DNA from 3 places in the Cobetia sp. AM6 genome. Region 2 is predicted to be linked to each of the others. Evidence: predicted binding sites of a transcription regulator. Region 2 holds the regulator's gene; each other region holds the start of a gene.

Region 1 (4,088 bases), 880 kb from region 2:
AATCACTGAACAGCTTCGAGATCGGCAGGCTCAAGGCATTGCACAGCTTGTTGAGGGTATCGAGGCTGGTGGACACCTGGGCGTTCTCCACCTTGCTGATCATGCCCTGGCTGACACCGGCGATACGCGAGACGTCGGAAATCTTGTAGCCCTGCGAGACTCGCTGCTGCTTGAGCGCGCGCGCGATGTGCTGCTCGAGCCCCAGGCGTGTCTCGTCGGCTGCCGCGGTGATGGTCTCCTTCACCTCGGACTGCGCGGCAGGTTCCGCGGCCAGCGAAGGCGCTTTCGTGTCAGGCGCTGTCGGTTGAGGGGTATCGGAGGAATGGGAGGATTCTCGCGGCATGGATAACTCCTGTGGCGGAGGTGAATGCGATAGGGATGGGCAGGCGGGATGAGAATACGCGTCCTTGTAGGAGTCGTTGCGCGTCACCCGCGTGCGGATATCGGGTGACATTATCAAGTTTACCGCCAACCCTCATCCACGTTTGTGGCCAGTCCTCGTCCTGACTCCATGGCGTGTGATGCAAGAGGCCTCCTCGACGCCATGCCGAGGAGGCCTCTCAGGTTTCACGCTATCCAGCATCACGCGATTCGCACTGTTGCCGCGGGGCTTGAGCTGTTGCCTCGCGGCTGTGGCGTGCGATCAGCCGCGAGCCAGTCGCTTGGCCTTTTCCGGGTCATCGAAGGGTAGGGAATGGCTGATGGCCGAGAGGCTGGTCTCGCCGTCAGTGCCAGTCTTGAGGGTCAGCGGGGTGCCATGCTCGGCATAGCCGGGTTCGAGACGTGCCAGCGCCATGGAACGATCGCTCAGGCGCGAGTACATGCCCTGGGTGATGACACCGACACACTTGCCGTCGGCGTAGATCTTGTCACCGATCTGGGCGACGTCTTTCGAATCCAGCAGCACGCCATAGACCTTGACGCGCTCCTTGCCCTGCAGCGCGAAGTGTTCGCTGGCGCCACGGAATTCAGTCTTGCCCGGCGAGACGGTGAAGTCCAGGCCCAGTTCCCACAGGGTGTCGCCCACGGGCTGGTCGGGGTACGGGTAGGTTTCGGAATTGTCCGCCGGGTAGAACAGCAGGTGACTCTCGACCCGCAGCCAGTCAAGGGTACCGAAGCTGCACGGCTTGATGCCCATGTCGGCACCCTCCGCGAGGATCTGTTCCCACAGAGAGGGGGCGTCCTTGGCCTTGCAGAAGATCTCGTAGCCACGCTCGCCGGTGTAGCCGGTGCGCGAGATCATCACGTGGCAGCCGAACAGCTGGGTCTGCAGATGGTGGAAGTAACGCAGCTCACGGATGCCCGGCACGTGACGCTCCAGGAAATCCACCGCGACCGGCCCCTGCAGTGACATGTCGTGCATGTCGTCATCGAAGGTCAGGCTGACGGCGCGCCCCAGGGCACTCTTGGCCAGCATTTCATTCGCGGTACCCGTGCCGTGCACCACGAGGTAGGAGTTCGGTGCCAGGCAATAGACGATGCAGTCGTCGACGAACTTGCCGGCCTCATTCAAGACGCTGGCATACACCGACTTGCCCGGATACAGCTTGGACATGTCCCGCGTGGTGACGTAATCCAGCACGGCCTGAGCGTGCGGACCATTGCAGTGGATCTTCTTGAGCCCCGAGACATCCATCAGACCGGCGCGGGTGCGAATGGTCTCGTGGTCATCGGCCGTGTCCGAGACGGCGTAATTCCAGGCGGTGCCCATGCCATTCCAGTCTTCGAGCTCCGCGCCCAGCTTGCGGTGTTGTTCGGCCAGTGCCGAGATGCGCCATGAATTCGCCATGCGTCCCTTTCTCCTGTGAGTCGTGCTGCCTAGCGTAAATGGGGGGTGCCGTAGTCCTGCTGATGCTGGCGATGATGTCGCGCAAGACGCGCATCCGCCGCAGGAGGTGTTGTTGTTCTTTCGCCTTTTCAGGCGCTTCACCAGGGCTTGTGCCTGCTGCTTGCCTTGCCTGATCGCACGAGAGTCGATTCTTGGAAGGAAAGAAACATTCCCCATAGTTAAGCAAGGGGCTTGCCAATTCCGTCAAAGGCCATGGCCACGGCAGCACTTGAGCGAGTCAGGCGCCGATTGGCAGCACGAATCAGGGCGTGAATATTAGCGCTTTGCGTCATGCTGGTGCGAAGAGAGAGCTTTGGGCACCGAAATGATGCCTATTTCGAGAAACAGGTAGAAATTCACTCAGGATCACCTGGCGTTTCCTGTGGGATGAAATGAACTTGGAAAATAAATTTCCATGCAAAACAGTAGGTTGGTGAAAAGTTCTGGCCGGCAGTTGGCGAAATGGCATGCTGCATGCTTTTCTTTGGGGGAAATAAAGTTGACCAGCAGGAATCACAAAAACTCGTTTCATCCGCTATCTTGACGTGGCGAGTCACCACAAGGGGTCAGGTTTCCCGGGGTGGCAGACAGTGTCGAGGGAGATGAAACCCGGTCCGCTCTCAGAGGAAACCCAGATGTCACCCGAAAACGCGCAACAGTTCATCAAGGATCACGACATTCGCTATCTGCTGGCGCAGTTCGTGGATATTCATGGCGCTGCCAAGACCAAGTCCGTGCCGGCCAATTGCCTGATGGATGTGGTCGAGAAGGGCGCCGGCTTTGCCGGCTTTGCCGTCAGTGGTCTCGGCATGTCGCCGGAGGGGCCGGACTTCATGGCGCGGGGTGATCTGAGCTCGTTGTCGTTGGTGCCGTGGCAGCCGGGTTATGCACGCATGGCCTGTGATGGCTACGTCAATGGTCAGCCGTTCGCCAACGACAGCCGCGTGGTGTTGCTCAAGCAGCTGGAGCGCCTGAAGGAGAAGGGCTGGACGCTCAATAGCGGGCTGGAGCCGGAATTCTCGCTGTTCCGCCGGGGGGAAGCGGGTGAGCTGTTGCCGGTGGACGAGAGCGATACCCTCGCCAAGCCCTGCTACGACTACAAGGGCCTGTCGCGTTCGCGTGAATTCCTCGAGCGCCTGGTCGAATCGCTGCAAGCGGTGGACTTCGACGTTTATCAGATCGATCACGAGGACGCCAACGGCCAGTTCGAGATCAACTACACCTACAGCGATGCACTGACCTCGGCAGACCGCTTCACCTTCGTGCGCATGGCCGCCGGCGAGATCGCCAATGACCTGGGCATGGTGTGCTCCTTCATGCCCAAGCCGCTGGCGGACCGCCCGGGCAATGGCATGCACTTCCACCTGTCCGTATGTGATGACACCGGCCGCAACCTGTTCGGCGATGACTCCGACGCCCAGGGCATGGGCCTGTCGCCGCTGGCGTACCACTTCCTCGGCGGACTGCTGGCACATGCCCCGGCGCTGTGTGCCTTTGCCGCGCCGACCGTCAATTCCTACAAGCGTCTGGTCGGTGGTGGCAGCACCAGCGGCGCGACCTGGGCGCCGGTCTTCATCGCCTACGGTGACAACAACCGCTCGGCCATGGTGCGTGTGCCCTACGGTCGCCTCGAGTTCCGCCTGCCGGACGCCGGCTGCAACCCCTATCTCGTGCACGCCGCCATCATCGCGGCGGGGCTGGATGGCGTGGCGCGCAAGCTGGACCCGGGCACGCCCCACAACATCAATCTCTACTCGCTGACCCCGAGCGAATGCGCCGAGAAGGGCATCGAGAAGCTGCCGCAGAATCTTTCGCTGGCCATCGATGCGCTCGAGGCGGACAGCATTCTGCGCGAGAGCCTGGGCGAGGGAATCTGCGCCGAGTTCATGCGCCTCAAGCGCGAGGAATGGCTGGATTACAACGCACAGGTCAGTGCCTGGGAAGTCCAGCGCTACGCCGAATTCTTCTGATCTCATCCGGCGGCGCTCGCGGATCTCGCGGGGCATGCCAGACGAGGGTCGCCACTGTCACCACCACGCTCAAGACACCAGGCAGGAGACGCCTCCTGCCCGTGAGAGGACATCACCATGTGTGGAATCGTAGGGCTTTATCTCAAGAACCCGGCGCTGGAATCGCGCCTGGGGGAGCTGTTCGAGCCGATGTTGATCGCGATGACCGATCGCGGCCCGGACAGCGCCGGCTTCGCCATCTATGGCGACGAATTTGACGCTGGCATCAAGCTGACGCTGCAAAGCGATGG
Region 2 (4,088 bases):
CATGAAGTGCTCTCCAAGGGCGAGGTCAACGTCGAAAGAATGCAGGGGTGGGGCAGAGGGCTGCCCGCTATCAGTGCGCTGTACATCGGCCGATGGGAGGCCAGCAAGACGAAAGCCCGGACGATGTCCGGGCCTGTCATTCAGCGCGCCGGTAATTCGGCGATGGCTTGGGTCAATGCCTCAAAGAGTGCACGCTGGCTGTCTGCCTGGCGCAGGGCCGAGCGATTGGTCGGGGAATTGAGCAATTCCGCGACCTGCCCGAGCAGCGTCAGATGGGTCTCATCCGCTTCCTCAGGCACCAGCAGCACGAACAGCAGATCGATGGGTTCTCCGTCGATGGCATCGAAGTCGATGGGTTCACCGAGCTTCAGAAACGCAGCGATTGGCGTCTTGCAATGCGGGCTGCGTGCATGGGGCACGGCCACACCGTGGCCAATGCCGGTCGACCCCAGTCTCTCGCGCCCGATCAGGCGCGAGAAGACTTCCTGGCTATCCAGGCTGGGAATGTTCTGTGCGATGAAGGTGCTGAAGAATTCAAGCACCCGCTTCTTGCTCCCCCCGGGGACACCGTAAAGCGTGCGCTCGGGGGGAAGGATCTGATCAAGTGTCATGGCTGAAGGTCAACGGGTCCCGGTGCCCTGAGAGCGAGCCTGGGACTTTTCCTTGTGTTTGACCAGCTGGCGATCCAGCTTGTCGGCGAGCGCGTCGATGGCAGCGTACATGTTGGGGTCTTCTGCCAGGGCGTGGAGGTCAGCGCCTGCCGCGTGCAAGGTGCAGGCAGCCTGCTGGCGCTCCTTCTCGATCGACAGTGTCACCTGAACATTGGTGATGTTGTCGTAATGCCGTTCGAGGCGAGCGAGCTTCTCGTTGACGTAATCGCGGAGAGGATCGGTAAGTTCCACATGATGCCCGGTGATATTCACTTGCATGGACACGCTCCTTTATCCAGCGGGTTGCCATTCAATTGTAACCCTTTTTGACTACGAGCAAACCCTGATCGGACGCTCTGCAACAGGCTTGACGGCCACCGTCTGGCGATGTTTTCGCACCCTTGCCAGTGGCGTCAGATGTCGTGAGCGTCTGTACCGACAATGCCCAAGCTTTGCGCAAAGATCAACGCTGCGCTGCATCGTGGCTCAGTGCTTGTCTTCAACTCAGTGAGGGGTAACGGAGTGGACTTCAAGGGCACGTCTGGTGGGTGGTGCGTGAAAGACGCGCAAGAAGGCGGGTTTTCGTCGCCAATCCCTGCATGTACGTCGCCTTTCAGGCGCTTCGATTGAGTGGAGCAAGCGGCGTTTTGGGAGGTTGTCCGGGTGTCATCCAGGTGCAATACGCGCAAAAGTGACTTTAAAAACATGCGATTGACGGTGAATGACGCTGCCGGAACGGCGGTTTTTTACCGTCATCCTGCGCGCCGTCATGGCCCATGACGGGCAATTGACGAGCGGTTGACGGGATGACAGAGCGCGCGACAGGCGCACCGCTGCCCGCGAAGTCAGAGGCTGATGAGCGGAAAATCCAGCGCTTGAGGTTGGCGGCGGCTGCCATTGTGGAGGTGAGAGCAGGGCATGGCAGCCGCAGGTGACGGGTCAGGCCAGACGCTTGCGCTCGCTGGAGGACGGGATGCCCATCGCTTCGCGATACTTGGCCACGGTACGGCGTGCGACCTCGATGCCATCGCTGGCGAGCAGATCGACCAGCCGTGAGTCGGAGAGAGGCTTGCGGGCCGGCTCTTCCGCGATCAGCTTGCGGATGCGGGCACGAATGGCGGTGCTTGAGTGGGCGTCGCCACTGCCGCTGCCACCGACCTGGCTCGAGAAGAAGAACTTGAGCTCGAAGACGCCGCGCGGGGTGTGGATGTACTTCTGGGTCGTGACCCGCGAGATGGTCGATTCGTGCATCTCGACCACTTCGGCGATGTTGGCCAGAATCAGCGGCTTCATGCCTTCCTCGCCTTGCTCGAGGAAGTCGATCTGGCGCGCCATGATCTCGCGGCCGACCTTGAGCAGGGTGTCATTGCGCGATGACAGGCTCTTCATCAGCCAGCGGGCTTCCTGCAGGTTGTCCTTGAGGAAGGTATTGTCGGCGGACTTGTCGGCACGCTTGATCAGCGCGGCGTATTCCGGCTGGATGCGCAGCTTGGGTAGCGCTTCCGGGTTGAGCTCGACCTGCCAGCCGTGGCGGGTATGGCGCACCAGCAGATCAGGGATCACGTAATCGCTGGCGGGCTCGCCCCAGGCGGATGCCGGGCGCGGGTCGAGCGCGCGCACCAGGCGAATGACGTGGTCCAGCTCGTCATCATCAAGGCTCAGGCGGCGCTTGAGCAGCTTGCGGTCATCGTTGCCCAGTGCCTCGAGGAATTGACGTACCAGGCGGCGCGCCTGCGCCAGCAGCGGCAGATCATCCGGCAGCAGTGCCAGTTGCAGCAGCAGGCATTCGCGCAGATCACGGGCGAAGACGCCGGTCGGGTCGAACTGCTGCAGACGCAACAATACCTGCTCGAGCTCGGAGGCCTTGAGGCCGGGCAGGCCCTGGCCGCGCAGGCCATCGACCAGCTCATCGAGTGACAGACTCAGATAGCCGGCACCGTCGACGGCATCGATCAGGCTCTCCGCCATCTGGCGTTCACGGCCATCGAGGTCGGTCATCGCCAGCTGCCAGCGCAGGTGGTCCTGCAGGCTCTCGACACTGGTATTGCGATCGAAGTCCGGCCCTTCTTCACTCCCGCTGCCACTGCCGGAGCTGGTCAGGCTACCGGCGTGGTCCTGGTAGAGGTCCGACCAGTCACTGTCGAGGGGGTATTCCTCGGGAATCTCGCTCGAGGAGTCGGCAGTGGAGATCTCGCTCGAATCCTGTGTCTCGACGACATCCAGCGACTCGTAGTCCTCGTCGAGCTCCAACATGGGGTTGGACTCGAGGGCTTGCTGAATCTCCTGACGCAGGTCGAGCGTCGACAGCTGCAGCAGCTGGATCGCTTGCTGGAGCTGCGGCGTCATGGTCAGCGAGGTGCCGAGGCGGAGTTGCAGGGTGGGTTTCATGGAGTCAGTCAATTCACGGCAAAGGAACGTGCTTACTACGCTATACCGTGACTCGGGGCACTGACAAGAGGTTGTCGTGAATATTCAAGCAACTTGCATGCCATGTTTCCACCAAGGTGGTATGGACGTCATGCATGCGTCTGATGTCAGACATGAAAAAGCCGCTACGCGATAAAATCACGCAGCGGCTTTTGAAGCTTTCGCCTCCGGTGGGCTCAGCGCAGCCGCTGACCCTAGAGCGTGAACTCGTGGCCCAGGTAGACGTCGCGCACCTGCTGGTTGGCCAGGATGGAGTCCGCATCACCGTGGGCGATGATCTGGCCATCGCCGACGATATAGGCGGTGTCACAGATATCGAGTGTCTCGCGCACGTTGTGGTCGGTGATCAGCACGCCGATGCCACGATCGCGCAGTTGGCGCACGATGCTCTTGATCTCGCCCACCGAGATGGGGTCGACGCCGGCGAAGGGCTCATCGAGCAGTACGAAGTCCGGCTCGGTGGCCAGTGCACGGGCGATCTCGACCCGTCGACGCTCGCCGCCGGACAGGCTCATGCCGGCGCTGGCGCGGATGTGCGTGATGCTGAATTCCTCGAGCAACTCTTCAAGGCGTGCCTTGCGGCCATTGCGATCCAGGTCCTTGCGGGTCTCCAGGATCGCCATGATGTTGTCGGCCACCGACAGCTTGCGGAAGATCGACGCCTCCTGCGGCAGATAGCCGATGCCGGCGCGTGCACGCTGATGCATGGCGGCAGCGGAGAGGTCCTTGTCATCGATGGAGACGTTGCCGGCATCGGCGCGCACCAGCCCGACGATCATGTAGAACGAGGTCGTCTTGCCGGCGCCGTTGGGGCCCAGCAGGCCGACGATGTCGCCTTGGCGGATCTCCAGCGAGATGTCCTTGACCACCTTGCGGCCCTTGTAGGCCTTGGCCAGATGGCGAGCGCTCAGCGTACGCGGAGTAGCAGCAGTCATGACTCAGTTTTCCTTGCTGGCATTGGCGCCGCGCGGCGTCAGAGTCATGTGCACGCGACCGCCTTCGGTCTGCTGT
Region 3 (4,088 bases), 890 kb from region 2:
AGCCCACAACCAGGAACACCAGACAGGCGATGCCGTAGAGCAGCGCATTCTTGGTCAGGATCTCGACGGTATTCTTGGAGCGTACCAGCCCGGATTCCAGCATCGCGAAGCCGCAGGCCATGAACATGACCAATGCGGTACACATCAGGAAGTAGAACGTATCCAGCGCGTAGCTGAGTTGCAGCACATCGATATTCACCAGCGTTTCCCCTTTGTTGTTATCCGCAAGCGCTATGGTCAGTGGCTTGCGATCCATTCCCTGTCACGCCCTCGGCGCCGAGAGTTGTTTGCCGAGAGCTCTTTATCAGGAGCTCTCTTATCAGGAGCTGTTTGCCAGAAGCTGTTTGCCAGAAGCGGCTTGCCGAGAGCGTGGCCTAGACCGCTGCCTGCGCCGTCGCTTCGGCGTTGGCCGCGACACTTGCCTCGCGGGCTTCCAGCCACTCGAGCACGCTGGGCAGATAGCGCGTCAGTCCCTTGTAGTCGATCAGCTCCGCCGGCAGGGTCTTCAGCACCTTCAACAGCCGCGTCTGCCAGACCGGGTTGGTACACAGGTCTTCCAGACTGATCAGATAGGTGCGGATACCGAAGAACAGCGCATGACTGCGCGGCATGCGCACCAGCGTCTGCAGCTCGACCCGCAGATGTACATCACGGCCGGCATTCTCTGGCGTGATGGTGGTGCGATCACTGCCCCATTCGGCGTAGGTCTCCGGGGAGCTGTCCATGCGCGGATGGATGGTCATGGTCCAGTTCAGACGCCGCACCGGCCCGCCGACCTGGATGGCGCACAGGTATTTGAGCGCGCGATCGAATACGCCCATCTCATGCGCCAGCGGCACCGGGCCATGCCACTGCTTGAAGCTCATGCCGGCATCGAAGGCCAGTGACCAGTCCGCCGGACAGGTGATCATGCCGGCGTCCATGAAGAGGTCACCGTCGCGCTGGTCGAGCAGCGCGATATCGCCCTGCATCTGACGGCCGATATAGTCCAGCGGCGGCAATGGCAGGCTGGCGTCATCGCCCATGCAAAAGGCCTGCTCCAGCCCCAGCAGATGGTTGCGCCACACGCAGTCATCGCCGTCGCGCTCGAAACTGAAGGCCTCGGGATAGTCCCGGGCGTAATGCGTCATCACGAATTCCAGGAAATCCCAGGCGGCCGGCTGCATGTGCGGCATCACCAGACAGCGTCTGGGGTCCTTGGCCAGCACCCGCTCACGCTCGGCGATCTCGCTCAGATAGTGCTCATCGATATCCAGCATGTGCTCGGTGATGGAACCCGGCTTGCCGGGCAAGGTATGCGGCTCGATATTGACCGAGTAACGGTACTCATCTTCCGGGAACGGGAAGGGAAAACGCTGGATGGCGTGATCGGAATTCTTGAAGGTGAACAGACCATGGAACGCCTGGTCATCTCGCGGGGAAAATTGCATGTTCCTGCTCCTTGGGGGTCCATCTCGCGAAAGACGTATTCAGAGATCCAGCACCAGCCGCTGGCTGCGTGCCCGGGAAACGCAGGGCATCACGCAGCGCTGACTGGCCCGCTCCTGTTCATCGAGGAAGGCATCACGGTGCTCCGCCTCCCCCTCCAGCATCTCGACCCGACACTGCCCGCAGACGCCGCCACGACACAGGCTCGTCACCTCGACACCGCTGCGCTCCAGCGCTTCCAGCATCGATTCCTGGGCGCCGACCGCCACTTCCACACCGCTGGCGCGCGCCACGGCCGTGAAAGGAGTCCCCGGTTCCGGGGCGGCAAAGACCTCGTGGTGGATGCGCGCGAGACTCCAGTGCAGCTCGCGTGCCGCTTCCTTCACGGCATCGATCATGGCTTGCGGGCCGCAGAGATAGACGTGCGTGCCGGCGGGCTGACGCGCCAGCAAGGCCTTCAGGTTCGGGCGTTCGAGACGATGCTGGGTGATGTTGCCACTCGCCAGATAGGGCGCGGCCTCCGGGAAGCGGGCGACGTCGAGGTCCTGGCTGCGCAGGTGCAGCTCCCAGCTGGCGCCACGCCGCTCAAGCTCCGGCAGGTAGGAGAGAAACGGCGTGATGCCGATGCCGCCTGCCAGCATCAGGTGGTGGCGCGCCTGCCAGTGCGGCAGAAACAGGTTGGCCGGCGGGCTGAGTTCCAGCTCGTCACCGACCTGCACACGGGAATGGATGGCTTCGGAGCCGCCACGCGAGACCGGCTGACGACGCACCGCGATGCAGTAATGCGAGGGATCATCCGGCGGGCTGATCAATGAGTAGGCGTTGCGACACACCCGCCCCTCTCCCGGAATGCCCAGCACCACATGACTGCCCGGCGAGAACGGCGTGAAGGGGGGAGCCTCATCGGCAGGCACCAGGGTGAGACGGCGCACGCTGCTGCTGAGCTGATCGACCGCGGCGACCCGCGCCTTCATGAAGCGAGACATGGTGCCACCTCCTCCTGTGGGGGAATCTCTCCCGGGGCTTCCGCATCGATTCGCACGCCCATGTAGGCGCCGAGACGCTTGGAAAAATGATCACGCACTTCCAGCATCAAACCGCAGCCATCACAGGCTGCCGGCGAGTGGATGACATGCTCACTGACCTGCTGACAGTGCACGCAGAACACATGCCGCCCCAGGGCAGCGACCGGCAACATCACCATGTCATCCAGCAGCAGCCCCTGCTGCTGAGCCAGATTGGCGACCTGCCACACGAAATGCTCACTGCCGATGATGACCAGACACCCCGCGACACCGATCTCGCTGATGGCGCCGACCAGTGCGTCGCAGGCCTTCGGGCGGTCATCGACGTCGTACCAGCGATGCAGACGGGCGTTGTCGACGGGGCCCGTGGGCAACGCCTCTGTTGCCGGGGCGGATTGCACGGCGCCTCCCACCTCGCGGCTACCGAGCTGCCCCAGCAGCGTACTGATCAGCTGACAATGCATCTGCAGCTGCTGACGGGCGTTGCCCGCCGCCTCACCAGTACCTGGCAGGCTCTCGGGAGACTGGCACGCCACCAGATAGCGTTGGGCATCGGGCAGCGCCTCGATGCGTGGATAGTGTTGCCGACTTCGAATCCCGGCAGTGACAGAGGATGATTGCGGGCTTTTCATGACACGACCCTGCTCTGAGAAATTGTCCTTGTTGTAATGCCGCCGTCTTGACGATGACGTGCATCCGACTACCACTCCATTTCTTGAGCATATTTCGTGCCATTGACGGCAAAATCATTGCCCCACATACCCGACAAAATTGCCTGAAAATCCTGCTTCATACATGAACCATCAATCGAGACATTCACGCACCAAAACAGAACACTCAGCTCAGGTAAAACGGCTTGTATTCACCATTATTGCTCTGTTTCATTCTCACCCCACAAGCCAACCTCTACGCCTGACATCTTTCTCATGAAATAACCACAAGATCCTGAAAGAATGGAAAAACTCTGCCTTGAGAAAATCACGACCTCTCCGTCGACACGACACCATGTGCTTCTCCATCATCAGCATTATGACGCGCTTTCGCTTGCACGATATCGGCCGGATTCCTTGATTGAACTCAGCACAAAAGAAAGCGCCTCACCGAAGGGGTGAGGCGCTCTAATGACTCGATGGAATCAGGTCACATTTTTCTACATCAACCGGAGCAGAGCTCTTGTCATTGCGACAGCTTGCCTGGACAACATTGCGGCGAGCTTGCTGACAAAAGGCTTCGCAGCTTTGCCATGACAATCATGCGCAATGCCAGCCATGCACGATCGCTCTCATGCGCAATGGCACACGCACGATAGAGATCGTGCCATCAGTAACCGCTCTGTCCCGGCACCCAGTTGGTGCCCGCCAGCGGCACCCGGGCCATGGCCGCGGCTTCCACGTTCAGGGCGACCAGATCTTCCGGTTCCAGGTGGTGCAGGTGCGACTTGCCACAGGCACGTGCCAGGGTCTGGGCTTCCAGCGTCAGCACGCGCAGGTAGTTGGCCAGACGCTTGCCGGCTGCGACCGGGTCCAGTCGCTGGCTCAGCTCCGGGTCCTGGGTGGAGATACCGGCCGGACACTTGCCATCCTGGAAGTCGTCATAGAAACCGGCGGCGGACCCCAGCTTCTGATACTCATCGGC

The links. The regulator sigma-54, encoded in region 2, starts transcription at its own class of promoters, with help from an activator protein. The targets are predictions, from matches to a motif close to TGGCACNNNNNTTGCTNT.
Region 1: a site for sigma-54 is predicted at 2,009-2,026, ahead of CLAM6_RS07335 (aminomethyltransferase family protein). Genes of this name have one in related genera too.
Region 3: a site for sigma-54 is predicted at 3,170-3,187, ahead of CLAM6_RS07360 (dimethylamine monooxygenase subunit DmmA family protein). Genes of this name have one in related genera too.

The regions. Positions count from the first base shown of each region.
Region 1 is NZ_AP021868.1:1,717,376-1,721,463, forward strand. Features, by position in the region: gene CLAM6_RS07330 (helix-turn-helix domain-containing protein) at 1-343, opposite strand, end outside; gene CLAM6_RS07335 (aminomethyltransferase family protein) at 644-1,789, opposite strand; gene glnT (type III glutamate--ammonia ligase) at 2,464-3,798, shown strand; gene CLAM6_RS07345 (class II glutamine amidotransferase) at 3,916-4,088, shown strand, end outside.
Region 2 is NZ_AP021868.1:835,844-839,931, forward strand. Features, by position in the region: gene rapZ (RNase adapter RapZ) at 1-3, opposite strand, end outside; gene CLAM6_RS03550 (PTS sugar transporter subunit IIA) at 141-611, opposite strand; gene hpf (ribosome hibernation-promoting factor, HPF/YfiA family) at 621-929, opposite strand; gene CLAM6_RS03560 (RNA polymerase factor sigma-54) at 1,590-3,038, opposite strand; gene lptB (LPS export ABC transporter ATP-binding protein) at 3,272-4,012, opposite strand; gene lptA (lipopolysaccharide transport periplasmic protein LptA) at 4,016-4,088, opposite strand, start outside.
Region 3 is NZ_AP021868.1:1,723,935-1,728,022, reverse strand. Features, by position in the region: gene amt (ammonium transporter) at 1-199, opposite strand, end outside; gene CLAM6_RS07370 (heme-dependent oxidative N-demethylase family protein) at 375-1,430, opposite strand; gene CLAM6_RS07365 (PDR/VanB family oxidoreductase) at 1,470-2,414, opposite strand; gene CLAM6_RS07360 (dimethylamine monooxygenase subunit DmmA family protein) at 2,399-3,085, opposite strand; gene CLAM6_RS07355 (FMN-binding glutamate synthase family protein) at 3,774-4,088, opposite strand, start outside.